Regions from separate parts of the Brevibacillus sp. WF146 genome, predicted to be linked through region 3. Evidence: riboswitches for the same ligand, from Rfam matches in the RefSeq annotation. Region 3 holds a riboswitch; each other region holds the start of a gene.

Region 1 (9,830 bases), 2.2 Mb from region 3:
GTGCTGGGATACATCTGGGCCCAGGAAGTAAACCGTCCCTTGACCGAGGAAGACGACGAAATTTTGCGACAGGCGGCGCGGGCCGCGGTGACCCGGCTGGTGCAGCGGCAGGGAAAGCGGAAGGCGGAGGAGCGGCGGCGCAAGGAGTTTCTCTGGGAGCTGTTGCTGGGCAATCACACCAGCGACACGCTGATTCGGCAAAAAGCGGAAAGTCTGCAGATGAGGCTGCCTTCCTCCTACCTCATCTGCGTCATCGAGGCGGCCGGAACGGGGCTGGAGCAGTACCTCTACCCGCTGCTGATGCGCGACAAGCTGCTGTGGGTGGTGGATGGCGGACAGATCGTGCTGCTGATCGGCCTCTTCGGTTCGGGCAAGGAGGGAAAAGACGAGCTGCTGCGCAAAACGGAGCAGTTTCTGGCCGACTCGCTCGGCAAGCTGGTGGCCCACGTCCGCGAAGGCCAGGTGACGGCCGGCTACGGCTGCGTCTACAAGGCCTACCCCGACATCGTGAAAAGCTACCGGGAAGCGCTCCACGCGGTCCGGGTAAAGCGGCTGTTTCCGCGCGAAACGGAAGGGATCCACGGGTACCACGAACTGGGCATCTACCGCTACCTGCTGAAGCTGAAGGAGTGGGACGAGGAGCAGGGCTACGAAAACGACCGGCTGGCCCGGCTCAAGGCGTATGACCGGGAAAACCAGACCGCGCTGATGGAGACGCTGGAGACGTACCTGGACGCTGCCGGCCGGGCGAACGTCACCGCCCAGCGGCTGCACATCCACATCAACACCCTGGGGTACCGCCTGCGCCGCATCGAGGAGATTCTGCGGGTCGACCTGGAGGACATGAACCAGCGCGCCGCGTTGTATCTGGAACTGAAAATGGACAAGTTGGACCGGGAACGCTAGTTCGTTTGTGAAAACACACAAACAGAGAGGCGAAAAGATTAAGGGAATCCCCAAGGAAACGCGTCCTGAAAACGCTGTACAATGGTAGTACACACGTTAATCGGCGTTGCGAAGGAGGACGTACTACCATGATTGTAGGGATTCCCAAAGAGATCAAGAACAACGAAAATCGCGTAGCCATTACGCCTGCCGGCGTGGCTGCACTGGTGCAAAACGGCCACACGGTTCGCATCGAAAACGGTGCAGGCCTGGGCAGCGGCTTTACCAATGACGATTACACGGCGGTTGGGGCGGAGATCGTCGCGACGGCGGCGGAAGCCTGGGCAGCCGATATGGTGATGAAAGTAAAAGAACCGCTTCCGTCCGAATACGGCTACTTCCGCGAAGGCCTGATCCTGTTTACCTACCTGCACCTGGCGCCGGAACCGGAACTGACCCGCGCCCTGATGGAGAAAAAAGTGGTGGCGATCGCGTACGAAACCATCCAATTGGACAACGGCGCACTGCCTCTCCTGATGCCGATGTCCGAAGTGGCCGGCCGCATGGCGGTGCAGATCGGCGCGCAGTTCCTGGAAAAGCCGTACGGCGGCAAGGGCGTGCTGCTCGGCGGCGTGCCTGGCGTGCAGAAGGGTGAAGTGGTCATCATCGGCGGCGGCATCGTCGGCACCAACGCGGCCAAAATGGCGGTCGGCCTGGGCGCCAACGTCACCATCATCGACGTGAACGCCGATCGCCTGCGCCAACTGGAAGACCTGTTCCAAGGCCGCGTGCAAACCCTGATGTCCAACTCGTTCAACATCGCCAACGCGGTGAAAAAGGCGGACCTGCTCGTCGGCGCCGTGCTCATCCCGGGCGCCCGTGCGCCTCGCCTGGTGACGGAAGAAATGGTCAAAACGATGGCGCCGGGCTCCGTGATCGTCGACGTGGCCATCGACCAGGGCGGATCCATCGAAACGATCGACCGCATCACCACCCACGACAACCCGACCTACGAAAAACACGGCGTGATCCACTACGCGGTCGCCAACATGCCGGGCGCGGTGGCGCGCACTTCCACGCTGGCCCTGACCAACGTGACCGTGCCCTACGCCGTTCAGTTGGCCAACAAGGGCTACCGCCAAGCGATCCTGGAGAACCGCGCGCTGGCCAAAGGGGTCAACGTGATCGACGGCAAAGTGACCTACAAGGCCGTCGCCGAAGCGCACAACCTGCCGTACGTCTCCATCGACGACGTGCTGCTGGTGAAAAACTGACCGGGCCGGGACGATCCCAGCCGACACAGCACAACCGTGACCAACTGCCTGCCCTGCCGATCGGGGCGGGCAGTTTTTTTGCCGGGAGATCGGGTTTGAGAGAATACAGGCATAGGGAATGAGGATAATAGTTGCTAAAGGCGCCGGCTGCCGGCAGGCAGGAGGAGTTGTGACGGAATAGCCGCCTGCTGCGGATGGACCAGTGTCTTCCCTAGATATTGGCAGAAGGTTTTCCGTAACCGGAGGGAAAGGGTACTTCTCTCGTAGTGCGTACCCTTTTGCAAATATGGTATGCTACTAGGCAGTAGAACGAGTGAGGAGTGCAGCGATGTATCAACTGGTCAAAAAGTTCCTGTTTCAGATGGACGCGGAAGAGGCGCACGAGAAGACCATACACGTGCTCCGGTCAGTGGAAAACTCCGCACCGGGCAAAAGCATCCTGAAGATGGTGTACCAGTTCCGCGACGAACGTTTGGAGACAAAGCTCTGGGGCATCCGCTTTCCCAATCCGGTGGGACTGGCCGCCGGATTTGACAAAAACGCCGAAGTCTACCACGCGCTGGCTTCGCTGGGCTTCGGGTTCGTGGAAGTGGGCACGATCACGCCGCAGGGACAGCCGGGCAATCCGCAGCCGCGGCTGTTCCGCCTGCCGGAGCAGCAGGCGGTGATCAACCGCATGGGTTTCAACAACTACGGCGCCTACACCGCCTCGCAAAACCTGGTGGACTACGCCTATGCCGACATCCCGATCGGCATCAACATCGGCAAGAACAAGCTGACGCCCAATGAGGAAGCGGCGGCCGATTACAGCAAGTGCCTGGACCTGCTCTATCCGTACGGCCACTACTTTGTGATCAACGTCAGTTCGCCCAACACGCCCAACCTGCGCGATTTGCAGGAGTCGGAAAGCCTGCGGGCCATCATCCGCGAAGTGAAGGCCAAGGCGTCCGAACTGGAGATGCGCGGCGTCAAGGCGAAGCCGATCCTGGTGAAGGTGTCGCCCGACATGGCGGACGAGCAGATGAGTGACGTGGTCAGGACTGCGGTGGCCGAGGGGGCGGCCGGCATCATCGCCACCAACACGACGCTGTCCCGCGATGGGGTGGAGAGCCATCCCTACGCCGAGGAGGCGGGCGGCTTGAGCGGAAAGCCGCTGGAGGAGCGGTCCACCGCCTGGGTAAGAGAAATTTACCAGGAAGTGGGGGACAAGGTGCCGATCGTCGGAGTGGGCGGTATCTTCACCGGCGACGACGCCTACCGCAAGATTCGCGCCGGCGCCAGCCTGGTGCAGGTGTACACGGGGATGATCTACCGCGGGCCGGGCATCGCCCGCCAGATCAACAAACGGCTGGTGCAGCTATTGAAGCGGGACGGGTTTGCCCGCATCAGCGACGCGGTGGGCGTGGACGCGCGATAGCGCACCTCGGGGCAAAAGCGATTCTCCCCTTTTGCTTTCGCGGGGGTTCGTATATAATGGACGCAAACGTCCAAGAAAATGATGGAAAACGGAATACAACGGAGCTAGGTGCCCTTATGCATATAAGGGGTAACAGGGAATCGGGTGAAAATCCCGAGCGGTCCCGCCACTGTAACCAGGGAATTCTCTTTTGACAGGCCACTCGCCGGTCGCCGGACGGGGAAGGCAAAAGAGCGTGATGATCTGGAAGCCAGGAGACCTACCTAGCTGCCGCACCCAAAAGCCTTCGAGGAAAGGAGAGGTGAGCCCAGGCAGCACGACTGTTTCGTTTCAGGGAGTAGTCGTCTATTGACATTGCGCAAAGCTCATCCGGCCGGATGAGTTTTTTTCTTGGACGTTCGATGTCGAACCAGATAGGGAGAGGATGCTGAATGAGCCGTTCGCGTTCGCTGATGAGCGGATTGCTTGTGACCGGATTTGTCCTGTACTTTGTACTGAATGAGCCTGAGACCGGATACGCCATGCACATCATGGAAGGCTTTTTGCCGGTGGGCTGGTCGCTGTTCTGGTGGGCCGTGTTTCTGCCCTTTTTCCTGCTGGGCCTGCGCTCCATCAAGCGGCTGGTCCAGGATAACCCCGAATTGAAGCTGTTGTTAGGCGTGGCGGGGGCGTTTACCTTTGTCCTGTCCGCGCTGAAAATTCCGTCCGTGACCGGGAGCAGTTCCCACCCGACCGGGACGGGCCTGGGAGCCATCCTGTTCGGCCCGCTGGTGATGTCGGTGCTGGGCACCCTGGTGCTGCTGTTCCAGGCCCTGCTGCTCGCCCACGGAGGCTTGACCACGCTGGGCGCCAACGCGTTTTCCATGGCGGTGGTCGGGCCGTTTGTCGCCTACGGGGTGTATCGGCTGGTGCTTCGGGCCAACGGCGGCCAGCGGCTGGCTGTCTTCCTGTCGGCGGCCCTGGCCGACCTGAGCACGTACGTGGTGACGTCGCTGCAGTTGGCGCTGGCGTTTCCGGCCGCTTCCGGCGGTGTCGCCGCCTCGTTCGCCAAATTTGCCGGCATTTTCGCGCTGACCCAGGTTCCGCTGGCCGTAAGCGAGGGGCTGCTGACGGTGCTCGTCTGGAACTGGCTGCAGTCGTACAACGCAAAAGAGCTGATGCAGCTGCCGCTGCTCAAACGGGAGGGGATGTAAATGAAACGCTGGTCCAACTGGGTGCTTTTGCTGCTGGTGGCGGTGCTGGCCGCGCTGCCGCTGGTATTGGTGAAAGATTCGGAGTTTGGCGGGTCGGACGGCGCGGCGGAAGAAGCGATCAAAGAAGTGGCCCCCGGCTATGAGCCGTGGTTCCAGCCGCTGCTGGAGCCGCCGGGCGGCGAGACGGAGAGCCTGCTGTTCGCCGTGCAGGCCGCCTTGGGCGCCGGATTTATCGGATACGCAATCGGCCTGTACCGGGGCCGGTTGAACAACAGCAAGGAACAATGATCGGGCAGTTGGATGCGCTCGCCTACACCAACCGGCTGCGCCGCCTGTCACCCGGGCGCAAGCTGCTGTTTGCCCTGGCGCTGATGCTGATCGTCCTGGCCAGCCATCCGCCGGTGCAGCTCGCCGCCTTTGTCTGGATCAGCGTCTGGATCGTCGGCTACGCCCGCATCCCCTGTCGCGTCTACCTGGTCGGCCTCGTTCTCGCGCTGTCGTTTTTGGCGGCGGGAATGCCGGCCCTGTTGGTGGAAGTGGCGCCTGTAACGGGGTGGGGCAGCGGCGCGAATGTCCTGGCCGCCTGGCAGTGGGGAGGCTGGGTGGCCTATGTGACAACGGACGGCGTCGCGCGGGCGGCGACCCTCTTGTGCCGCTCCCTCGCGGCACTGTCGTGCTTTTATTTCGTGCTCTTTACCGTGCCGTTTGCCGAGCTGCTCCAGGTGCTGCGCCGCATCGGCCTGCCGGCGGTCCTGACCGATCTCGTGATGATCATGTACCGCTTCGTGTTTGTGTTTCTGGAAACGGCAGCCTGGCTGCGGACCGCGCAAATCGCGAGGGGCGGTTATCAGGGAGTTCGCGCGGCGCTCCGCGACACCGGCAGGTTGGTCACCCGGTTGTTCGGAAGAGCGATGCTCCGGTATCGGCAGGTGTACCTGGGCATGATGGCGAGAGGCTTCACGGAGGACTTTCGCGTCGTCGGCCTGTCGGCACATGTCCGCTCCAAGCGGCACGAGCGGGAGGCGCTGGCCGGATGCGTGCTGCTGGCGGCATGGGAATGGTGGATCGGAGGATGAGACGTGACAACGCATGTGCTTGAGTTTGCCGACGTGCATTACACCTATCCGGGCGCCCGCCAGCCGGCGCTGAACGGCGTGACGCTGGCCGTGCCCGCCGGCCGGAGATGCGCGCTGCTCGGCCGCAACGGCTGCGGCAAGTCGACGCTGTTTCTGCATGCGAACGGCATTTTTCGCCCGCAAAAGGGACAGGTCCTGTGGAAAGGCGTGCCGATCAGCGCTCGCCGTGCGGAACTGCAGGCGCTCAAACGAAACGTGGGCCTTGTGTTTCAGGACCCGGAACAGCAGTTGATCGCCGCCACCGTCGCCGAGGATCTGTCGTACGGACTGTGCAACCTCCATCTGCCGGAAGACGAGATCAAGGAAAAAGTGCGGCGGACACTGGAGGCGTTCGGGATGAGTGAGTGGGCCGACACCCCGGTTCACCATCTGAGTCTCGGCCAGAAGCGGCGGGTGGCACTGGCCGGCGTGATGGTGATGGAGCCGGAACTGCTTTTGCTGGATGAGCCGACGTCCTACCTGGACCCGTGGCAGACGGAGGCCTTTGTCCGCGAGCTGGAGCGCATCCATGCGGCAGGCACCACGATTGTGATGGCGACGCATGACCTGGATTTCGCGTTTGCCTGGGCGGACTGGGTGTTTGTGATGGACGCGGGGCGGCTTGTGCTGGCCGGGGAGCCGGAGCGGGTCTTTGCCCGCCGGGACATCCTGGCCGACTTGCGGATGAAACCGCCCGCCGTACTGGAGCTGTGGGAAGCCATCCCCGGCCATGTGAAAGAACGGCTCGGCCGCGGCCTGCCCCGGACGCCGGGCGAACTGGCGGAGCGGCTGCGTTCGCTGTAACGAAGCGGCTGAAACCGTTGGCCGTTCGCATGACGCTTTTTTGACGCGAAAAGACCGAGGGACTGTGCCTCGGTCTTTTCGTTTCTCGCGGCAGATTCGGTTTTTCGCGGTTCCGGATCGGAGAGGAACCGGTTCGCCGTGCGGGCCCCGGCTTACAGATCATAGTACAGTTCGTATTCCTTCGGATTGACGGTGCGTTCCACTTGTTGGATTTCGCCGCGCTTGAGGGCGATCCAGCTTTCGATCACGTCGCGGGTGAAGACGCCGCCTTCCAGCAGGAAGTTGTGGTCCCGTTCCAGCGCGTTCAGCGCTTCTTCCAGCGAGCCGGGTGCGCTCTTGATCTCCTGTTTCTCCGCATCGGAGAGGTCGTAGATGTTGCGGTCAACCGGCCCGTAGCCCAGTTCGCGCGGGTCCAGCCTGCGCTTGATCCCGTCCAGGCCGGCCATCAGCATGGCGGCGAAGGCCAGGTACGGATTCGCCGTGGAGTCCGGGGTGCGGAACTCGATGCGAGCCGCTTTCGGCGTCACGGCAGCCACCGGAATGCGGATGGCGGCGGAGCGGTTCCCTTTGGAGAAGACCAGGTTGACCGGCGCTTCGTAGCCGGGCACCAGCCGTTTGAACGAGTTGGTGCTCGGATTGGTCAGCGCGATCAGGGCCGGCGCGTGATACAGGATGCCGCCGATGTAGTAGAGCGCCATTTGGCTCAGATTGGCGTAGCCGCCTTTTTCGTAGAAGAGCGGTCGTTCGCCGTCAAACAGGCTTTGGTGCACGTGCATGCCGCTGCCGTTGTCGCCGACGATCGGCTTCGGCATGAAGGTGGCCGTTTTGCCGTGCTTGGCCGCCACGTTGCGGACGATGTACTTGAACAGCAGCAGGTTGTCAGCCGTGCGCGTCAGGGTGTCAAAGCGGAAGTTGATTTCCCCTTGGCCGGCGGTGGCCACCTCGTGGTGATGGCGCTCCACTTTCAGGCCGGCTTGGGTCATCAGCGTGCACATCTCATTGCGGATGTCCATCTGCGTGTCGGTCGGCTGCACGGGGAAGTAGCCGCCCTTGTTGCGCACCTTGTAGCCCAGGTTCTGCCCTTCCTTGCCGGTGTTCCAGAACGCTTCCTCGGAGTCGATGTGGAAAAAGGAGCCGGACGGTCCGGAAGCGTAGCGGACGCTGTCAAACAGGAAGAACTCCGATTCCGGGCCGAAGTAGGCGTCGGTGGCCAGGCCGGTCTGCTTCAGGTAGGCCTCCGCCTTCAGGGCGATGCCGCGCGGGTCGCGTTCGTAGGGAGTGCCGTCCGGATTGCAGATGTTGCAGACGATGTTCAGCGTTTTCGCTTCGACAAACGGGTCGATAAACGCGCTGGCCGGGTCGGGCATCGCCACCATGTCGCTTTCCTCGATGCCTTTGTACCCGGTCAGGCTGGAGCCGTCAAAGGCGACGCCGTTGAGGAAGGTCCCTTCGTCAACCGCGTAGGCGGGGATGGTGACATGATGCTGGCGGCCGGGCAGGTCGACGATGCGGAAGTCGACATATTCGATGTTTTCTGATTCGATCAGGGAAAGAACTGCTTTCATATCCATAGCGATCACTCCATTTACGAATAATCATCGAGGTTTTCGTCTTAACGTTCGATTTTCGTCCGTTTCTATACTAGCGATTATAGTGGTTGGATTTTGGGACTGTCAAGAGGTTTTATCACGTTTTATGTCAGATTTTCTGACGTAATATTGCGGGGTGTTGCAAAAGGGTCTGTTTTTGTAGAATGGAGACAGACTATTTCGAACAAGAGTGGGAGGAAAGCGGATGAAAGTGTTGGTGTTGGGGGCAGGTGCGGTTGGCGGCTATTTTGGTGCCCGATTGGCGGAAAACGGGGGAGATGTTACCTTCCTTGTGCGGGAACGCCGGCGGCGACAGCTTCTGGAACGGGGCCTGCGCGTGCAGAGCGTGCACGGCGACATCCATCTCGAACAGCCGCAGTTGATCGTCGCAGGCGAAGCGGCAGGGCCGTTTGACGTTGTGATCCTGTCCAACAAGGCGTATCACCTGCACGACAGCCTGGAGGCGATCGCTCCGTACGTGGGCGAACAGACGGCGGTGGTGCCGCTGTTGAACGGGATCGCCCACATGGAGCTGTTATGGGAGCGTTTTGGACGGGAGCGGATCCTGGGCGGTCTCTGTTTTATCGAGACGACGCTGAACGAGGATGGCGATGTGGTGCAGACCAGCCCGACGCACGAAGCGGTGTTCGGCGAGTGGGACGGCGGGCGAAGCGAGCGGGTGGACGCGATGGAACGGGCCTTTGCCGGGACGGCGGCCTCGTTCCGGGCGAGCGCCAACATCCAGCGCGACATGTGGCACAAGTACCTGTTCATCACCACCCTGTCGGGCATGACCACGCTGATGAACGCGGCGGTGGGGCCGATCCGTGACGCTGCCTACGGGGTGGAGCTGACGCGCCAACTGGCCGAAGAGGTGGCCTCCGTGATGCGCGCTCTACATGCCCCGATCGACGAAGATATTGTCGAGAAGCAGATGAAGACGTTTCTGAACCTGGGCTACGGGATGAAGTCGTCGATGCTGCGCGACATGGAAAAAGGGCTGCCGGTGGAAGCGGATCACCTGCAGGGCTACCTGCTGAAGCGGGCGGAGGAGCTGGGTGTTGCCGCGCCGCTGCTCAAAGTTGTCTACAATAATCTGAAGGTTTACGAACGGAAGCGGGAAGCAGGCAAATAAGGTATAATAGTAACGATTTGCTGATCTCGAGAGGAGGGGTATACATGGAAGTGATCAAGATTTCCCCCCGCGGTTACTGTTACGGCGTCGTGGACGCCATGGTGCTGGCGCTGAAAACGGCGCAAAATTTTGACCTGCCCCGCCCCATTCACATTTTGGGGATGATTGTACACAACGCCCACGTCGTCGAGGCGTTTGAAAAACTGGGCGTGAAGACGCTGGACGGCGAAGACCGGCTGGCGCTGCTCGACAAGATCGACAAGGGAACGGTGATTTTCACCGCGCACGGCGTTTCCCCCGAAGTGCGGAAAAAAGCGCGCGAAAAGGGATTGACCGTGGTGGATGCCACCTGCCCGGACGTCACCAAGACCCATGACCTGATCCGCGAAAAAGTGGCGGACGGGTATCACGTCATCTA
Region 2 (9,830 bases), 670 kb from region 3:
ACAGCAGGCTGGCCGCGAGCGACAGCACGACGGCAGTCACCGCCCGGACGTCGGCGATCCACCAGCCCAACGCCAGCACCAGCAGATAGCCGATACCGATGTGCCAGGGGCGGAGCGCCTCGCCGACGCTTTTGCCGATGCCCTTTTCCCCGGTGACGTACGGCCAGCAGCGGATCGCCAGCAGCACATGCGTGCGGGCGGCGGCGGGCACCAGGAACAGACAGGCGCTGAGACCCGGCCGGTCAAGCTCGGCCAGCGCCGCCGTCTTGACCAGAAGCAGCACGATCGCCGCCAGCACCCCCATCGCGCCGGTCCGGCTGTCTTTCATGATCGCCAGCATCTGTTCCCGCGGCCGGCTGCTGCCCAGACCGTCCGCCAGATCCATCCAGCCGTCCAGATGCAGCCCGCCGGTGATGTAGACCCAGCAGGCCATCGTCAATACGGCAGCGGTCAGCGGCGCAAACGCCCACAAGGCCGCCTGATGCGCCCCCCACAGCACGAAGCCGATCACCAGCCCGACAGCCGGGTACCAGGCGACGCTCTTCTTCCAGGCTTCTTCTGACGGGCGCAGCCAGGGAACAGGGATGCGGGTAAAAAACGACAGGGCATGAAAAAACGCGTTCATCCTTTAATCCTCCAGGGAATGCCGGCCAAGACGGCGTAGACGGTATCGGCCCGTCTGGCGGCCAACTGGTTGACGTCGCCCAGCACGTCGGCAAACCAACGGCCCAGCTTGGTCATCGCGACGCCGCCCAGACCCACCTCGCTGGTCACGGCGATGACGGTCCGGCCGCCGCTGCAGGCGGCATCCAGCCACTGCTCCGCCTCGTCCATGAGCGCCCGCGAGATCGCTTCGTCCCGCCAGGACGCTTCCGGCACGCTCATCAGCCGCGTGCTGATCCACGTCGACAGGCAGTCCAGCAGCACCACCGGATACCTCTCCATTTGGGGAAGGGCAGCGGACAGGGTGCCGTTCGTTTCGGCCAGTCCCCAATCTCGGGGTCGCCGCGCCCGGTGCCGCTCAATCCTTTGCTTCATTTCCTCGTCCCATACCTGGCCGGTGGCCACGTACAAGACGGGGCTTCCCGTCTGTGCGGCCAGTTCTTCGGCGAAGCGGCTCTTTCCCGAGCGGACGCCCCCGGTCACCACGATCAGGCTCAGCGCCGCTCCCTCCTTTCGCTCCACACGTCCCGCAAGGCCGCCAGCAGGCGGTCGTTTTCCTGCCGGGTGCGGACCGCGATGCGAAAATCGCCGGGCGTCAAGCCGGGGTACATGGCGCAGCTGCGAATCAGGATGCCCCGTCTGCCCAGCATCTCCTGCAGTTCCGCCGCCGTCAGTCCAGCCGGACAGCGCACGAGTAGAAAGTTGGCCTCGCCCGGCCAGACGCGCCAGCCCAACTCCTTCCCGATGACGCCGGACAGATAGGAGCGCTCCTCGGCGATCAGCCGCCTGGTATCCGCTGCGTAGGCGGATTCCTCCAGACAGAGCTCCCCGGCCGCAAGCGCCAGACTGTTGACGCTCCAGCTCACCTGCTTTCCCCGCAGCCGTTCGATCAGCGCGGGAACGGCGACGGCGTAGCCGAGGCGCAGCCCGGGGATGGCGAACATCTTCGTCAGCGAGCGCATCACGAGCACGCGCGGAAACCGGGAAAGCCTGTCGGCCAGCGTAAACTGCCGCTCTTCCGCGACAAAGTCGAGAAACGCCTCGTCGACCACCAGATGCGTGTCCGTCTCGGCCGTCCAGCCGGCCATCTGCAGCAGTTCGTCCGGTTCATACAAGAGGCCGGTCGGGTTGTTGGGAGAACCGACAAAGACGAGGTCCGCCCGTTCAAACAGCCGGTACAGTTCCGCCTCGTCCGGTTTGAAGCCGCGTTCTTCCCGGCCCGGGCACGCCAGCACGCGGGCGCCGAACTGCTTGGAAAGTTGGGCATATTCGGAAAAGCAGGGCGTGACGATGCCGACCGTCTTTGGCTGCAGCGCGAAGATCACCAAGGCCATCGCCTCGGCCGCCCCGTTGGTCGGCAGAAGCCACGACGCCGGCAGGTTCAGCTTCGCCGCCAAGGCGCTGCGAAACGACCGGTGCCCCGGATCGGGATAGTGAACCACCTGGGGCAGCGCCTCCCGCAGTCCTTCCAGCACGCGGGCTGGGGGGCCCAGCGGGTTGATGTTGGCGCTGAAATCCACAAATCGCCCGGCTTCCACGCCGAAGCGCTCCGCCGCCGTGACCAGATCGCCGCCGTGGCCGAACACCTCCAGCACGTCCGTCATCAATACTCCACCCCCAGGACGGCGGGGATGCCCTCGTCATAGTAGTGCTTGACCGCTTTCATCTCCGTCACCAGATCGGCGATCGCCGTGATTTCCGGCCGCGCGTCTCGTCCCGTAATCACCAGATGCACGTGGCGCGGCCTGTTCTTGATCGTGTCCAGCACATCGTCCAGCGGCAGCACGTCCGCCACGGGAAAACGCTCAATCGCCAGCGCGTTGTTCAGCTCGTCGAGAATCACCACGTCGTACTGGCCGCCCATTACCTGCTCCTTGGCGTAGCGCCACGCTTCCCGCAGGGCGGCGCGGTGCTCCTCGGGCGTTTTGGTCCAGGTAAAGCCGACGCCTTTCTGCACCATCTCGATTCCCAGCCGGTCAAACACGATCTTTTCCCCGTAGGTGCGCTCCGGCGACTTGATAAACTGAACCACCAAGACGCGCTTGCCGCGCCCGGTCGCCCGTACGGCCAGCCCGAGTGCCGCCGTCGTCTTCCCTTTGCCGTCCCCGGTGTACACCAGGACCAGTCCCCGCTTGTTGTCCGGTTTGTTCATCGGCCCGTTTCCTCCCCTCTCGCCGGCCAACCAGGGACGCGACGCCAAACGGTCCGCTCCCTGTAGGCCATCGCAAACACCGTTCACATTTTCTTTCCAGAAACAACAAAAAACGCCTTGCTTTCCCTGGAAACCAAAGGAAGCAAAGCGTCGACACGACGTCCACGACAATCCTCACCTTTTCCTTTGACCCGAAGGAAATCAGTGCACACGCAAAACAGGCAGGTCTCCTGGCTTGAGGATCGCCGCTTTCCTTCTCCTTCCCACTCCCGCTGGAGCAGTGGATGGCTGTCGCCGTGAAGGAAAACTCCCCTCTTACAGTGGCGGGACCGCGTTGGATTTTCACCAAACTTCCCTTTTAACTTCACCCACCCGGAAGCGTCCGCGCAGGTGAAGACCTGTTTGCTCCGTATGAAGCTGTCTGTGCCGCACATGACTGGCACTTGTCTCCATCATAACAAAAGTGGCCGTGGATAGGAAGGAAAAAGCGGGGGTTCAATGGGCTGTCTTATTCGCTGCGAGTCGTCGTGCCGTCTGGATTCATGATTTCATCCTCGATGGTTCCATTCACATTGGAGTAAAAATGTAGATCGTGATTCGGGCCTTGAAGGTAAGCGATGGTGTACAGGTACACCCGTTCATCTTTCCAGCCGATGAAGAAAGCGGCTCCTACTTTTCCACTGCGAATTCCTTCTTCATCAATGACATGGTCGGGCACCGAAGGCTGGTAATCCTCCTCTGTGAAAAAGCGGTACAGCCAGAATTCTTCACAGCCGTTTTCGAGATCCCCCTGGTCATCCACGAGAACGTAACGGTCTCCGAACAGTGCGGCGACTTCTTGTTTGGATGAGCCGATTTTTACGTTGTCTTTTATCCTGGCAACGGTTTGCAGCACATCTTCTTCACGAACGGTCTGCCTTTCTGGTGAGGATACGAAGATTCTGTCAAACGAATCAATGGTATAAAAGGTGACCAAGATCGCGGCAATGGCTACGGGAAGAGTTAGGTATAGGTACGTTTTTCTTTGCAAAATGGTTGTCCTCCTTCGTTATTGAATAGAAAATGTAACACTCTCACGCTTTAAGTCATGAGAGTGTTTTTAAGTGGAGTTAATCTAGGATTTACCCAAAATTTTCTTTTCTCTTTCAGGCGACAATGAAGTCTTCATAATCTTATTGATATCTTTTTCTGTTAATTTGAAATATTTTTTAAAGTTTGTCATTGTACGCTCTGACTCCTCAATAGAGTCCATCCATCTAAAAAATTCGTCCTTACCAACGTAATCGATAAGTAAAAAGTCGAAGAAGTATTCCGGATCGTCGAACTTTTCCTCGTGTTGTCCTTGTGTATCTCCCCCAAGATCTATATTTAATAGTGAAGGTCTCTTTTCGGGCCAAAAAACCCAGGGAGAAAACGTATCGTAATCACCCGGATAAGTCATTCCTTTTGCATTTACATCGAAGTGTAAATGGTAACCAGTGGCTCCACTTTTACCAGAGGTAGCAATTGTTGTACCTTTGCTTACTGTTTTATTAGTTGTAAACTTTAACGTTCCGGGCTCCAAATGCAAGTATCTTGTAATTAGGTTTTTTCCGGTATCCGGATCAATATCATTGTGTTTGATCGGTTGAACATACCAATCCATACATCTTTTTCAGCATCAGTTTTCCCTCCCCATAACAACTTTGTTCAAATACCAATATTTACTATATAATATATATTAAGATTTGTTAACTACCATCTTAAAATATTGGAATTATCTAGTGTTTTATTGTGAGAAGATAAACACTTTCACAAGCGCTGGAACAGTACTCGGTAATGACAAGTATGATAACGATGCAGCTAGCCCAACCCCTGCTGCCATCATTCCGGGAAGAAAAATCGTGAGGATTTGTGCCGCAGCAGGATGTGTGCCCATTGATCCTTGCTGAAAGAATCCGTTTACTGTATCTCTATGATTCGTTACGATAGCTGCAAAACCATTCAAACACACAGCACGGAGGTGACCCGTATGACATACCCCCCGATTCCGCACGAGCCGCGCAGCGATTCCGCACCGCTTCCGCCTCTGCGGGAATGCGGCGATCCCTTGGTTCCCCTCTCGACGCTCTCGCCCAGGATCTCCGTCTACCCCGCCTACTACCATCAAGGCTATCAGGGTGCCCTCCCGGAAGCGTACCTGCGCGAAGGGGCGGCGCTGCGGTTGGCCCAAGCGGCCGGGCGGCTTCCCGACGGCTATCGGCTGGTGGTGCTGGACGGATGGCGTTCCCATCGGGTGCAGGCTTCGCTGTACGAGCGGTTCAAGCAGTCGCTGATCGACCAGGGCTGGCAGGAAGGGGAGGCGCTGGCCCGCGAATTGGACAAGTACGTCGCCTCTCCCACCGTCGACGTGCACAAGCCCGCCCCTCACCTGTCCGGCGGAGCCGTCGACCTGACGATTGCGGGGCCGGACGGCTGGTTGGACATGGGCACGGCGTTTGACGACTTCAGCGAGCGGGCAGCGACCCGCTACTTTGAACGCATGCGCGACCCGGACGAGACCGAGCGGCGCATCCGCGACAACCGCCGCCTCTTGTACCATCTGATGACGGAAGCAGGGTTCGTCAACTATCCCCAGGAGTGGTGGCACTACGAGTACGGCACCCTGAACTGGGCGAGACAGACGAACGGACAAGCCATCTACGGCGGACTTGTGGACTTGTTCCAACGAAAAGTTCAATGATGCGAATGTCTCCTGGCCGAATTTGAGCCGGGCGAGATGCTTCCCACACGCAAAAAACAGCCCTTTGTGCCGCCGGTGTTCCATCCGGTGCACGCGGGCTGTTTTTTGCTTGCATTCGCTGTTCGTCTCTGCCGCTTCCCTCAGCCTCTCAGCCGGTTTACCCAGAAACCGCCTTTCAGGTGCTTCGGCTCAAACGAGATGACAAACGCTTTCGGCGCCAGGTTGTTGATCAGCATCCACAGCTTTTGCTCGTTGCTTCGCTTGGTCAGCACCTGCATGACCAGCCGTTTGCCGTCTCTGCCATCCGCCACCCAGGAGGTGACGCCAAAGCCGTGTTCTCTCATCTTTGCCGGCAGGTCAAGCTCCGGCGAATCGACGACCACCTGCAGGGTGACATACCCCAGTGCCAGGTACTCCTCGATCCGGCATCCCAGATAGACCCCCATTCCCCATCCGATGCAGTACGCGGCCAGATTGAGCGGGTTGTCCAGATTGTCCAGGACGATCGCCAACCCTTTCAAGTAGACGAATACCTCCACCATCGACAGCAGGGAGGCCAACAGCCGGTACCCTTTGATCACCAGGATCATGCGCAGCGTAAAAAACGACACGTAGAGGATGTTGATGCCGACAATGATGAGAATGATCTCGTATCCCACTGGTTAGCCCTCCAGCCCGTTTTCGGGCGTCTTCTCTAAACGGCTTCGATTATAATACGTCCGGGACCGGGTGTAAATTGCCCTCGCCGGCCCCAATAAAAAGAACCACGTCCACCCCCCGACTATTCGGGATGATTGAACGGGTTCCACGGTACAGTTCCCGACCCTGCCGCCCGGCTCCTACTGCTCCCGGCGCAGCCTCGCGTCAAACACGAACGGGCCGAACGGCAAAAGCGACGCGACAAACGCGCCCAGCACCCGCAGGAACGACCAGCGGTGCACACTCGCGGCGTGTACAACGGCGATCAGATACAGCACAAAAAACAGGCCGTGAAGCGCGCCCACGATCGTGACGGCCAACGGATAATGAAAGAAGTACTTCAGCGGCATGGCAATCCCGAGCAGCACGAGAAACGAGATGCCTTCCGCATACCCGACGGCGCGCAGGCGCCCGATAGGCGTATGAAACACGTGACCACCTCCATTGCTGAAAACCAATCACTAGCAGAATGATAAACGAAACCGTTGGAAAACGTTGAACATCCAGATTCGTTCCACATACGTTCATACTTGCCCGGCAGGCGAACGAAAGCCCCGTCAGCAGCCGATGCCCCCGCTCCTGCATCAACTGCCGCATGTCAGGGGGCTTCTTCCCGTCCGTCAGCAGACCGATGAATGATCAGCCCCACGCGTATGACCGCCGCTTTCGGCTACACCCGTTCCCGCTCCGCTGTTTTTGGACGCACCTGTGCAGCGGGAATTTTCACCCGTTCGCCGCCCATCAGGAGGATTCCCACGACCGCCAGACAGGCCGGGATCAGCGCCCACATGAACGTCTGGGCAATCGACGAGGAGAGGACCGCGGTAATCTGCTCCAGGACAGGTGCCGGAATGGACGCCCGGGTTTCCGGAGTCAGCACCGCCCGCGGATCGACCAGCGCCCCTGCCGGAACGCCGCTGCCTTCCCCGGCGAACACCTCTTCCATGCCGCTCTGGAACAGGTTGCGCTGCACGATCCCAAACACGCTCACGCCCAGCGTCATGCCCAGCGAGCGGAAAAACGAGTTGGTCGAACTGGCTGAGCCCCGCTGACGCATGTCGAAGTTGTGGATCGCAGCCATGCCCAGCACCGAGAAGGAAAAGCCGACGCCAAAACCGGTGAGGACCATGTAGACGGTCACCAGACCGCGCGAGACCTCGGGCGTCAGCGTCCCCAACAAAAACATGCCGGGCAGGAAAAAGGCGGCGGACAGCAGCATGATGTTGCGGAAGCTGGTCTTCGTTGTCAGCATCCCGCCCGTTTGGCTGCCGAGAACCGACCCGAGCATCATCGGGGTGAGCAGAAGACCCGAGTTGGACGCCGAGCCGCCAAACACCCCCTGGATAAAAATCGGGATGTAGACGGTCGTGATGATGAAGGACGCCCCGTACAGGAGGGACACCACATTGCTCGCGGCAAACAGCCGCTGCTTAAACATGGAAAACGAAATGATCGGCTCGGCCGCCCGTTTTTCCACGTACAAAAACACGGCGAACAGCGCGGCAAAGGCAGCAAACAGGCCGAGAATCACCGCGGAGTCCCAGGCGAACTGATTGCCGCCCAGCTCCAGTGCGAACATCAGGCTGACCACGGCCCCTACCAGCGTGATCGCGCCCCACCAGTCAATGCTCTGCTTGCGGTGTTCCAGCGACTCCTTGTAGTACGCGGAGATGAACCAGAGCGACAGGAGACCGATCGGCACGTTGATGTAAAAGACCCAGTGCCAGCCGAAGTACTCGGTGATGTAGGCGCCGAGCAGGGGACCGACGACGCTGGACGTGCCGAACACCGCCCCGAACAGGCCGGTCATTTTCCCCCGCTTCTCCGGCGGAAAGACGTCAAAAATGATCGTGAAGGCAATCGGCATCAGCGCCCCGCCGCCAATCCCCTGGATGGCCCGATAGATGCTCAGCTCGACGATGCTGCCGGCCGTCCCGCAGAGGATGGACCCGAGCAAAAACAGTACCAGCCCGAACACGTAAAAGCGTTTGCGGCCGTACATGTCGGACAGTTTGCCGAAGATCGGCATCCCCGCCATCGTGGCCACCATGTACGCCGAGGTGACCCAGACAAACTTGTCCAGACCGCCCAACTGGCCGACGATCGTTCCCATCGCAGTGGCGACGATGGTGTTGTCCATGGACGCCATCAAGAGACCGAGCAGGAGCCCGGCCACCACAACATTCACGTTACTTTCCTTGGCGATCACGCCGATCTCCTCCTCGTTCGTTTTCACTATGAACATGATTATAGCCAATTCGGGCTGCAAAGAAAAAACCCTTCCCTCCCAACTATACGGAGAGAAGGGCACAAGAATTTCATCCTGTTTCAGCTTTTCAGCACGTCGTGGTCGACGTAGCGCTCGCCGTTCAGCTCGCTGATGACGTTGATCGCCACCCTGGCCCCGTCGCCGGCGGTGATGATCGTATGAACGCTGACACCGGCGCACGTTCCGGCCGCCCAGATGCCCTCCACACTGGTTTTGCCGTCCCGGTCGACGTCGATCACCGTCTTGATCCGCGGCTCGGTGCCGGGCTTGGTCGCCACGCCGATCTTTTCCGCCAGATCGACCAAGACGCCGGTAGCGAGGATCACGTGTCTGGCTTCAAACGTGCCTGCGCCGTCCGTCTCCACGGTAAAGCCCTGCTCCGTTTTGACGATGTTGGTCACCTGGCCAGCCACCAGCTCGGCGCCAAATTTTTCCGCCTGCTTTTTCCCCGTCTCCACCAGGTCAGGGCCGGTGATCTCCATCACGCCGTAGTGATTTTCCACCCAGGCCCGTTTGGTGATGCTCTTGTCATTGTCGATCAGCAGCGTTTTTTTGCCCGCCTTCGCCGTAAACAGCGCCGCGCTGGCCCCTGCCGGTCCTGCACCGATAATCGCGATCTCGTACATTCAGACAAGCCCCTTTCCAGTTTTTATGATTGTCAACTTAATTATAAACTAAGTTTTGAAAAAAGAAAAACCACCGGGGCACATTGGCGGCACCATCCCCCTACACTCCCCGTGCTTCCATGCACGGCCTGCCTTCCGCTGCCGGTATTGTCCGGCTGTGAGGGGGCGCTGTTCCGGCCGCCCGTACAAAAAAACCTCTTGAGCCCGATTGGCCCAAGAGGTTTTTGCCTTGCTTTGCTTTGTCTGTCCGCCTTACTGCACCATGGAGTTGAAGCTCATGACCCAAATGGAGCCGGCGACGATCGTCAAAAGGATCACCGCGCCCAGGATCAGCGCCTGCACATTGTAGCGGGGTTTCTCCCCTTCGCGGATGTGCATGAAGAAGAACAACTGCACGAACAACTGCAGAACGGCCATCGCCATGATCGCGACAACCAGCGCAGTGCCGCTCAGCACCTTGTTCATGACCAGCACCAGCGGGATGATGGTCAGCACGATCGACAGGACAAACCCGATGACGTACGACTTGAGGGAGCCGTGCCCCTCCCCGTGACCATGACTGTCGTGTTGCATCATCTTACATCACCCCCATGAGATAGACGACCGTGAAGAGGAAGATCCAGACGACGTCGAGGAAGTGCCAGTACAGGCCCAGATTGGTGATTTTGCGCTTGGTGACCGCCGTGATGCCGTGTTTGC
Region 3 (9,830 bases):
CTGTTTCCCGAGAACGCCAGGCAGGCGTTTCGCCGGGCCGACGTGCCGGAAGCGGCGATGAAGGAAACGAATGATCCAGACAAAGCGGACAATTGGATTGCGGGCGGCCGCGCCGTCGTCACGACCGATGCGGTCATGGTGCCGCGCCTCGACAACGTTGACGTAATCGTGGACGCCACCGGGATTCCCGACATCGGGGCGCAGATGGCCTGCGAGGCGATTCAACACGGCAAGCACATCGTCATGCTGAACGTGGAGGCGGATGTCACCGTCGGCCCGCTGCTCAAGCGGCTGGCCGACGAGGCGGGCGTCGTCTACACCGGTTCCGCCGGAGACGAGCCGGGCGCGATCATGGAACTGTACGAGTTTGCTGACACGCTGGGCTTTGACGTCATCGCGCTGGGCAAGGGAAAAAACAACCCGCTGAACCTGCAGGCTAACCCGGATACCGCCCGGGCGGAAGCCCTGCAGAAAGGCTCCAGCCCGAAAATGCTGGCCTCGTTTCAAGACGGAACCAAGACGATGGTCGAGATGACGGCTGTCGCCAACGCGACCGGCTTCGTCCCGGACGTGCCGGGGATGCACGGGCGAAAAGCGCGACTGGAGGAACTGCCGCGGTTGTTTTCGCTGCAGGAACAGGGAGGGATACTTCAGCGCACCAAAGTGGTGGATTACATCGACGGCGTCGCGCCGGGGGTGTTTGTCGTCATCACCTCCACGATGCAGGAAGTGCACGACACGATGAAGTACCTGAAAATGGGCAGCGGTCCCCATTACCTGCTGTACCGCCCCTATCACCTGACCAGTCTGGAGACGCCGCTCTCGGTCGCCCGTGCCTACCTCATGAAAGAAGCGACGATCGCGCCCGAGTACGGGATGGTGGCGGAAACAGTGGCCGTGGCCAAAAAGGCGCTGGCCGCTGGCGAAGCGCTGGACGGGATCGGCGGCTTTACCGCCTACGGCCGGATTGTGACCGCCGCCGACAAACAGGCGATGAACGCGCTGCCGATCGGTTTGATCGGTCCGCACATCCGGCTGAAGCGGCCGGTGGCGTTGGGCGAGGTGATTACCTACGACGACGTCGAGTTTACCGAATCGACGCTGATCGGCCGCCTCCGCGAGCAGATGGACAGGGAGGCCGCCCGTCTCGCTGTCCGATGAAGCCGCCTGCCGGCGTTCCCGAGGTGTGTTTCGCCCCTGATGGATTGCGACCAACTGTGCTATAATGAAAATTGGAAACAGATAGCAACGGTTTTGATGAGGGGTCGCTATGTACAATTGGACAGAGAAGCGGGAACTGGTACGAGTTGCCAAAATGTATTACATGATGGAGCTGACGCAGGCGGAAATCGCTAAGAAGATGGGCGTCTCGCGGCCAGTCATCTCCAAGCTGCTGCAGCGGGCGAAGGATACGGGCATCGTGGAAATTTTCATTCGTGACGAGACCGTCAGCATGGTGGAGTTGGAGCAGCAGTTGGAGGCGGCCTACGGCATCGATGAAGTGATCGTGGTTCCCGCTCACGGCAGCGACAACGAGGAGATTGTGAAACAGCAGGTGGCCAAGGCGGCCGCCCAGCATCTGACCCGCTGGATTCGCAATAAAAAGCGGGTCGGCATTTCTTGGGGGACGACGCTGTACCACCTGGTTAACGAATATCCCTATGAAAAGCACCATAAAATGAAGGTATACCCTTTGGTCGGCGGCATCGGGCGGCATCGCATCGAGATTCACTCCAACCAATTGGCGTACGAGTGGTCGAAAAAGCTGGGCGGAACCTGCCAGTTCTTATATGCGCCGGCCATCGTGGAGTCAGTGGAACTGAAGCGGCAGCTGCTGGAGTCCTCGGATATCGGAGCGCTGCTTGAAGAAGCGAAAAAGGTGGAACTGGCTGTGGTCGGCGTGGGCAATCCGTTCGAATCGACGATGGAGCAGATGGGCTACCTGAAAGCGGAAGACATCGAGCATCTGCGGGCCGCCCAGGCGATCGGCGACATCAGCTCCCGCTTTTACAACCGGGACGGCGAAGAAATCGGCAACTCCCTCAACGATCGGGTGATCGGACTGGAGCTGGCCGATTTCCGGAGGATTCCCACCGTCGTTGGCGTCGCTTCCGGCACCAAAAAGCTGGAAGCGGTCTGGGGCGTGCTGCAGGGCGGCTATTTTGACAAACTGGTAATCGACGAAGCGCTGGCGGAGGCACTGCTGGCGAAGGCGCAAAGGGGGGAGAGCAGATGAGGAAGAAAAAGATGGAAGCAGCCCTGTACTGTCTGTCGTGCATGAACGAAACGGTACACGAAGTGACGTACATCGACGACATCCTGTACGAGGTGAGGTGCGAGACGTGCGGCAAGACGGATGCACGGACCTCGGGCATCGAAAAGGAGCTGTACCTGAATTACCTGCACCGCATCATGAGCAAGCCGAAGCGGGTGAAGGAGGAAGTCGAGGGCAGCATCCCCCATTTTCTCAAATCGCTCCCTTACCGCGTACTCAGCAAGCCGTTCCGCACATACTCGGAGTTTAAGGATTTGTGGAACTTTTGCCGGAAAAAATCTGACGGATAGGCCGGAGCCTCTGGGGCACCGGCTTTTTTACGTTTTCATCCGCCCGGTCCAAGAGCTGACCCAACTGGACGGATGCCTCTGCGCTCACCTTACATCGTCAGTCTCGCCTCCAACCGATTAAGACAAACTCCCGGCACCATTCGTTAAACGGCCCGGCGCCCCGGGTGACGACCTGATGCTTGACGCCGGGAATCAGGGCCAGCCGGGCGTGGGGCAGGTGCTCGGCCAGCATCCGGCCGTATGCGTACATCCGCTTGTCCTGCTGGCCGTAGACGAGCAGAACCGGCACGCGGATTTCCTGCAGCCGTTCGGTGCAGCGGTAGCGATGGCCCGCCGCGTACAGCCGGCACAGGGTGCGGGCGTCGGTTTTTTTTGCCCGTCCGCTTCTTTTTTTCCCGGGGACATGGTATCCTCGCAGTAGAAACCAAGAGAAAGCAGGGTGAGCGAGTTGTACCAGGAGCGCATGCAGCAGTTGCGCGCGTATATGGAAAAGGAAGAGCTGGACGCGGTGTTGATCACCTCGCCCAAACACGTTTACTATCTGACCGGCTTTTTTACGGAACCCCACGAACGGTTCATGGGCCTCATCATCCCGGCGCAGGGCGAACCGTCGCTGATCGTCCCGGCGCTGGATCGCGAAGCGGCGGCCGAGGCGGCGTCCGGCGTCAAGCAGATTCTGACGCATACCGATACGGACAATCCGTACGACGTGTTGAAACAGGCGCTGCCCGCCGGGTTGACGCGGCTGGGCATCGAAAAGAGCCACATGACCGTGGAGCGCTTCGAAGCGATGAGCGCGGTCGTGGCGGCAGCGCGGTACGCCGATGTGGAAGAGCCGCTCCGCGAAATGCGGCTGATCAAGTCGGCGGAGGAAGTGGCCCGCATCAAGCACGCCGTGCGGCTGGTGGAAGAGGCGCTGCGCGAGAGCCTGAAAAAAGTGAAACCGGGCGTCACCGAGATGGAGATCGTCGCCGAACTGGAGTACCAGATGAAGCGGCTGGGGGCGGACGGGCCGTCGTTTGACACGATGGTGCTGGCCGGGGAAAAATCGGCGCTGCCGCACGGAACTCCGGGCAGCCGGCAGGTGCGCGAGGGAGAACTGCTGCTGTTTGACCTGGGCGTGGCGGCTGACGGCTACGTGTCCGACATCACCCGCACCTTTGCGGTCGGCGAGATCAGCCCGCAGCTCCGGGAGATCTACGAGACGGTGCTCGCGGCCAACGAAGCGGCCATCGCCGAGGTGCGCCCCGGCGTCACGCTGGCTCACCTCGACCAGACGGCTCGCCGCGTGATCGAGGAGAAAGGGTACGGCCCGTATTTCATGCACCGTCTGGGCCACGGGTTGGGCATGGACGTCCACGAGTATCCGTCGGTTCACGGGCAAAACCAGGCAGTGCTTCGTCCCGGCATGGTCTTCACGATCGAACCGGGGATTTACCTCCCCGGCGTGGGCGGCGTGCGGATCGAGGACGACGTGCTGGTGACGGAAAACGGCAGCGAGGTATTGACGCAGTTCCCGAAACAGCTGACCGTCATCGGGTAAGGCTCAGACGAAAAAACGGAATAGCGCGTTTCACGGTGCCGTCCGGGTGCAGGTGCGCCCGGGCGCTTAAAAGGGAAGTTCGGTGAAAGTCCGACGCGGTCCCGCCACTGTGACGGGGAGCGCCCTGCGACAGCCACTGTCTCGCTTGATTCGGGGAGATGGGAAGGTGCAGGGGGCGATGAACCCAAGCCAGGAGACCTGCCGTGAAGCGATCACGCTCAACCCACGAGGATGGGGATGTGTGGAAAGCAGGGAACGGAAAGAAAAGGCGCCCCGCGTCTGTTCTTTTGTCGTGTCCGCATGCAGACTGGCATCTCTCGTCCAACACGGGGGATGCTTTTTTGTTGCTGCGGAACACGTGGGAAAAAGGTTTACAACGAGCGGGCGAGACCGTATCATGGAGGTTTTGTATAAAACGTAATGATTGCGATTATCAAATATGCAGAGGAGGACGTGTCATGAAAAAATTTCGTTTCAATTCCCGCTTTTGGCTGGTCAAAACAGTGCTGCTTGCCCTTCTCCTGTCGGCGTGCGGCAGTTCCCACCCGGACGACCGTCAACAGCAACCGGCCGCAGAGCCTGCAGCAGCGGAAGCGGCGCAGCCGGTTACCGTTCAAAACGGCGATCGCGTGCTGACCTTTGAACAGCCGCCCAAACGGGCCGTCACGCTGAATCAGCACACGACGGAAATCATGCTGGCCTTGGGTCTGGCAGACAGGATGGCGGGAACGGCCTATCTGGACGACCGCATTTTGCCGGAATACCGGGAAGCGTATGAAAAAATCCCCGTGCTGTCCAAGACATACCCGTCCAAGGAGGTGCTGTTGGCGGCGGAACCGGATTTCGTCTACGCCGGATGGAAAAGCGCCTTCACCGACAAAGCGGTGGGCACGGTGGAAGAGCTGGAGAAGCTGGGGATCAAGGCGTATCTGCATCAGTCCTCCAACATGACGTCGCCCACACTGGAAGACGTGTACACGGACATCCGCAACATCGGCCGCATTTTCCGCGTGGAAGCAAAGGCGGACGAGCTGATCGCCCGGATGAACGAACGGATGGAGCAGATCGCCAAGCGGATCGGACAGCCGGAAAAACCGCTGCGCGTGTTTGTCTACGACAGCGGGGAGGATCAGCTGTTGACGGCCGCCAACAACTACATGACCCGCTTGATCTCGATGGCGGGCGGCAAAAACATCTTCGACGACATCCCCAAGGGCTGGGCCACCGTCAACTGGGAAGAGGTTGTCAACCGGCAGCCGGACGTGATCGTCATCGTCGACTACGGCGACAAGACCGTCGAGCAAAAACGGGAGCTGCTGCTGTCGAAAAAAGAGCTGGCCGACCTGCCGGCCATTCGAAACCAGAAGCTGATCGTCCTCCCTCTCTCCGCAGCGGCAGAGGGGGTCCGGGCGCCAATGGCCCTGGAGACGCTCGCCAAAGGATTCTATCCGGAGAAGTTTCAAGACTAAGGCCGTGCGGGCGGGACGGAGCCGTCCTCTCCCGCCGCCTCACCACATTCGACAGGAGGGATTGGTTTGCGGAAAGCAGCGTTTTTCATCGGGGAGAGAGGCCGGGGTTGGTTCTGCGCGGTTCTCGTCGGTCTGACGGCTCTCCTGCTGGCGTCCGTCACGTTTGCCGTTACGCTGGGCTCGGTTGACATTCATCCCCGTACGGTCTGGGGAATTGCCCTGTCCAGGCTGCCGTTTTTCGGCGAATGGGTGCAGCCCGACTGGTCAAAGGCGGCGGAGACGATCATTTGGGAGATTCGGCTCCCCCGCGTCCTGCTTGGCGCCCTCGTCGGGGCCGGCCTCTCCGTAGTCGGGGCGGCCATCCAGGCGCTCGTCCGCAATTCCCTTGCCGATCCCTACATCCTGGGCGTCTCCTCGGGGGCGTCTGTCGGGGCCGCGTCGGTCATGCTGTTTGGCGCGTTCGGGCTGTATGGCCAGTACGCCCTGTCCGTCGGCGCGTTTACCGGATCGCTTGGCGCCCTCCTGCTGGTCTTTTTCCTCTCCCGGCTCGGCGGGCAAAACGCCACCGTTCGCCTGCTGATGGCGGGCATCGCCGTGTCTGCCGTCTTGTCCGCCGCGACCAGCCTGCTCGTCTTTTCCTCTCCCCAAGAACACGGCATTCAGGCCGTGCTGTTCTGGATGACGGGCAGCCTGGCCGGCGCCAAATGGGAGTTTCTCGCCCTCCCGGCTGCTGCCGTGACCGCCGGGCTTGCGTTTCTTCTGACCCGCTACCGGTCGTTGAACGCCATGCTGATGGGCGAGGAGACCGCCCGCACGCTCGGGGTGCATGTGGAACGGTTCCGCAAGGGGCTGCTCGTGATTACCGCGCTTTTGACCGGCGTGATGGTGGCCATCAGCGGCGCAATCGGATTCGTCGGGCTGATGATGCCTCACATCGTGCGGATCGTCGTCGGCTCCGACCATCGGCGGGTGCTGCCCGTCTGCGCCCTGCTGGGAGCGGTATTTCTCGTCTGGGCCGACGTGATCGCCAGACTGGCGTTCGCGCCGCAGGAACTTCCCATCGGGATCGTCACGGCCCTGTGCGGCGGACCGTTCTTTCTCTGGCTGATGCGCCGCAGTTCCTATTCGTTTGGAGGTGATGGACGGTGAACGTGACGGCCCAAGACCTTTCCGTGACGCTCGACAAAAAAGCAGTGCTCCACGATGTCGGCCTGCAGGTCCGGACAGGGGAGCTCGTCGGCCTGATCGGCCCGAACGGGAGCGGGAAGTCGACGCTGTTGAAGAGCATCTACCGCGTGCTGAAGCCGGACGCCGGGCTGATCTCGCTGGACGGCGATGATCTCTACCGGCTGTCGCCGCAGCAGGCGGCCCGGCGGATGGCCGTGGTGCGCCAGGAGTCTTCGATGGAAGTCGACTTCACCGTGGCCGAAATCGTCATGATGGGACGATTTCCGCACAAGCGGTTTTGGGAGGCGGATACCTCCGAGGATCAACAAATCTGTGAGGAGGCGCTGTCCCGGGTGGGGATGCAGGCGTTTGCGCAGAGAAGCTACCTGTCGCTGTCCGGCGGGGAAAAACAGCGGGTGCTGATCGCCAGGGCACTGGCGCAGCAGGCGAAGCTGCTCGTCCTGGACGAACCGACGAACCATCTGGACATTCGATGTCAACTGCACATGCTGGATTTGTTGAAAATGCTGCGGGTCACCGTCCTCGCCGCGCTGCACGACCTGAACCTGGCCGCGATGTACTGCGACCGTCTTTACGTGATCCGGGAGGGACGGATCGTCACCTCCGGCACGCCGGAGAAGGTCTTCACGCCGGAGCTGATCCGCGACGTCTTCGGCGTGGAAGCGGACGTGATGATCCACCCCCGGACGGGGAAGCCGCACATTTTCTTCATGCCGGAGCGGACGGGCGGCAGTCAGGCAGCCGTCTGGCATAGGTGACGTAAGACGTACTTCCGCGCACCTGGACCCGTTTTTCGCCATAAACGTTGTAACATTCCGTCGGCCGGCCGCATCTAAACAGGTGAATGCACACGAAGGGAGGCGCGCCGCGTGGAGAAACTGCAGCCGACGGCGGAAGCGGTGCTGGAACAGATCATGCGGGAATACGGGACGCGCGTGCTTCGCCTGGTCACCTTGATGGTGAAAGACCGCAGCCTGGCGGAAGACATCACGCAGGACATCTTTTTGAAAGCGTACCGTCACCTGCCCCGTTTTCGCGGCGAGAGCAGCATCCGCACCTGGCTCTACCGGATCGCCGTGAACGAGTGCAAAGGGTGCCTGCGCTCCTGGGCGTTTCGCAACCTGCTGCCTCGTTCCTGGATCAGCCGGGAGAGCGACGTGTCCGCGGAGCGGCAGGTCATGGAGCGGGCGCAACGGGACGAGCTGGTTCGCCTGGTGCTGGAGCTGCCGCCGCTGTACCGCCAGGTGATCGCGCTGCACTACTACGCCGATCTGTCCATCGCGGAAACGGCCGAGGTGCTTGGCGTGACGGAGGGAACGGTCCGGACACGGCTGCACCGCGCCCGGCAGCAGTTGAGACAGCGGATGGCGTCAAGGGAGGAATGGGAATGGAACGGGACCAATGGCTGCGAGAGCTGAAGGAGCGGGCCGACGAAACGGTGTGCAAGGACGTGACGTTTACCCCCGGAATGGAAGAAGCCGTGCGAAAGCGCATCAGACAGCGGTCGCAGCGGCAGAGGCGCGGACCGCTTCTGGCGTCGGCGTCCGCCGCGGTGACGCTGCTGGCCCTGTGGATGTGGTGGCCCGATGCGCTGCAGCCCAAGCAGCCGACCGCCCCCGGCCCCGCGCCGGAGACAACCGTACCCCCGCTGTTCGGCCTCGTCTCCTCTCCTCCCGTGCTGTGGAACCCGTCGCCGCAGACGGAGACGGTCCATGACGGCAAACCGTTCCGCTACGTCGGCGAGAAGCCGGTGCGCATCATCACGGATGAGCTGTACGAAGGACAGATGCAAAACGTGTTCTGGCTGCTGAATGGCCCGTTTGCCCCGGAAGTGAATCTGGTCGGGTGGAGCACCGAGGGGGAGCGCGTGGAGCTGGGCAGCTACCGGGTGGCGGGACCGCAGTATGACGCGGACGGCCATTTTCCTTCCGGGATCGTACTGCCGCATGCGGGCATCTGGAAGCTGCAGGTCGTCTCCGGCGGCAAGCATTTCGGACAGGTGTTCGTCGAGGTGAAGGAGGGCGTGTCGCCGGCCAACCGGGAACTGGTCACGCCGCTGATTACCCGCTACCTGCAGAGCGTCCGGGGCGATCTGGACTGGCTCGGCGGTGAGCGGGACGTCAAACTGGACGTGATCGGCGTGGAAGCCCCCAATGCGGAGAGCCGGCGCGTGTACGCATGGGTGCAGATCACCGGCAGGGGCGGGGACCATCAGCAGCCCGCGCTCAGCGCCCCGATGGTCTTTGACATCGCGTACAGGGTCTCTCGCGGCGGCAGCGCCGGGTACCAGGTCACAAGCCACCGCATGCCGGAGGACGGCAGCCGTTACCAGAGCAGCCTCGAGTCGATGTTTCCGCCGCAGATCGTGCAGAAACTGAAAAGGTACGGCTCTGCACACTGACAGGGCCGTACCCGGCTGCTGCTCCCCTAATTCTCCCGCCGCCCTCTCCTCCAGAAGGGGTGCGCCCAATCATGCCCCTTCCATCTCCCATCTTCCCTCTCCTTCCGCTCCGCCGCGCTGCAGAAGGCCGAGCCGCGCGCGGCATTTCGTCATGTCCGCTCCGTTCCTGCTTATTGCTCCGCTATCCCGCCTTTGTTATAATTGACGTTAGTGTATTTTTTCGGAACGCGATCTGAAAGCGACTTTTGGATGGCGTGGGAGGGAACAAACAACAGATGGATCGCCGTGAAAGACAGAAACGAATTCGCAACTTTTCCATTATCGCCCATATCGACCACGGAAAGTCAACCCTGGCGGACCGCATTCTGGAGCTGACCGGGGCGCTTTCGGCCCGTGAAATGGAAGACCAGTTTCTGGACACGATGGAGCTGGAAAAGGAGCGCGGCATCACGATCAAGCTGAACGCCGTGCGGTTGAATTATAAAGCGGATGACGGAGAGGAGTACATCCTGCATCTGATCGACACCCCCGGGCACGTCGACTTCACGTACGAAGTGTCCCGCAGCCTCGCCGCCTGTGAAGGGGCGCTCCTGGTGGTGGACGCCGCCCAGGGTATCGAGGCGCAGACGCTGGCCAACGTCTACCTGGCGCTGGACAACAATCT

What was found. A riboswitch is a leader RNA that binds a small molecule or an ion and turns the genes downstream of it on or off. The one in region 3 is predicted to bind cobalamin.
Region 1: it holds a riboswitch for cobalamin, as region 3 does, so the genes downstream of both, A6764_RS04325 (energy-coupling factor ABC transporter permease) here and A6764_RS15655 (ABC transporter substrate-binding protein) in region 3, are expected to answer to the same signal.
Region 2: it holds a riboswitch for cobalamin, as region 3 does, so the genes downstream of both, cobO (cob(I)yrinic acid a,c-diamide adenosyltransferase) here and A6764_RS15655 (ABC transporter substrate-binding protein) in region 3, are expected to answer to the same signal.

What each region holds. Positions count from the first base shown of each region.
Region 1 covers NZ_CP109943.1:896,818-906,647, forward strand. The annotation lists gene A6764_RS04310 (PucR family transcriptional regulator) at 1-906, shown strand, start outside; gene ald (alanine dehydrogenase) at 1,035-2,159, shown strand; gene A6764_RS04320 (quinone-dependent dihydroorotate dehydrogenase) at 2,488-3,576, shown strand; cobalamin riboswitch at 3,666-3,858, shown strand; gene A6764_RS04325 (energy-coupling factor ABC transporter permease) at 4,008-4,769, shown strand; gene A6764_RS04330 (energy-coupling factor ABC transporter substrate-binding protein) at 4,770-5,057, shown strand; gene cbiQ (cobalt ECF transporter T component CbiQ) at 5,054-5,845, shown strand; gene A6764_RS04340 (energy-coupling factor ABC transporter ATP-binding protein) at 5,849-6,688, shown strand; gene glnA (type I glutamate--ammonia ligase) at 6,841-8,259, opposite strand; gene panE (2-dehydropantoate 2-reductase) at 8,483-9,412, shown strand; gene A6764_RS04355 (4-hydroxy-3-methylbut-2-enyl diphosphate reductase) at 9,457-9,830, shown strand, end outside.
Region 2 covers NZ_CP109943.1:3,801,522-3,811,351, forward strand. The annotation lists gene cobS (adenosylcobinamide-GDP ribazoletransferase) at 1-625, opposite strand, end outside; gene cobU (bifunctional adenosylcobinamide kinase/adenosylcobinamide-phosphate guanylyltransferase) at 622-1,185, opposite strand; gene cobD (threonine-phosphate decarboxylase CobD) at 1,158-2,267, opposite strand; gene cobO (cob(I)yrinic acid a,c-diamide adenosyltransferase) at 2,267-2,815, opposite strand; cobalamin riboswitch at 3,018-3,232, opposite strand; gene A6764_RS18775 (hypothetical protein) at 3,324-3,845, opposite strand; gene A6764_RS18780 (M23 family metallopeptidase) at 3,930-4,460, opposite strand; gene A6764_RS18785 (M15 family metallopeptidase) at 4,827-5,537, shown strand; gene A6764_RS18790 (DUF2179 domain-containing protein) at 5,678-6,196, opposite strand; gene A6764_RS18795 (DUF3817 domain-containing protein) at 6,377-6,667, opposite strand; gene A6764_RS18800 (MDR family MFS transporter) at 6,907-8,445, opposite strand; gene A6764_RS18805 (FAD-dependent oxidoreductase) at 8,565-9,131, opposite strand; gene cyoD (cytochrome o ubiquinol oxidase subunit IV) at 9,384-9,707, opposite strand; gene cyoC (cytochrome o ubiquinol oxidase subunit III) at 9,709-9,830, opposite strand, start outside.
Region 3 covers NZ_CP109943.1:3,134,440-3,144,269, reverse strand. The annotation lists gene A6764_RS15680 (NAD(P)H-dependent oxidoreductase) at 1-1,161, shown strand, start outside; gene A6764_RS15675 (sugar-binding transcriptional regulator) at 1,271-2,236, shown strand; gene A6764_RS15670 (hypothetical protein) at 2,233-2,565, shown strand; gene A6764_RS15665 (alpha/beta fold hydrolase) at 2,663-2,854, opposite strand; gene A6764_RS15660 (M24 family metallopeptidase) at 3,014-4,108, shown strand; cobalamin riboswitch at 4,125-4,329, shown strand; gene A6764_RS15655 (ABC transporter substrate-binding protein) at 4,567-5,577, shown strand; gene A6764_RS15650 (FecCD family ABC transporter permease) at 5,710-6,726, shown strand; gene A6764_RS15645 (heme ABC transporter ATP-binding protein) at 6,723-7,523, shown strand; gene A6764_RS15640 (sigma-70 family RNA polymerase sigma factor) at 7,635-8,183, shown strand; gene A6764_RS15635 (hypothetical protein) at 8,153-9,166, shown strand; gene lepA (translation elongation factor 4) at 9,442-9,830, shown strand, end outside.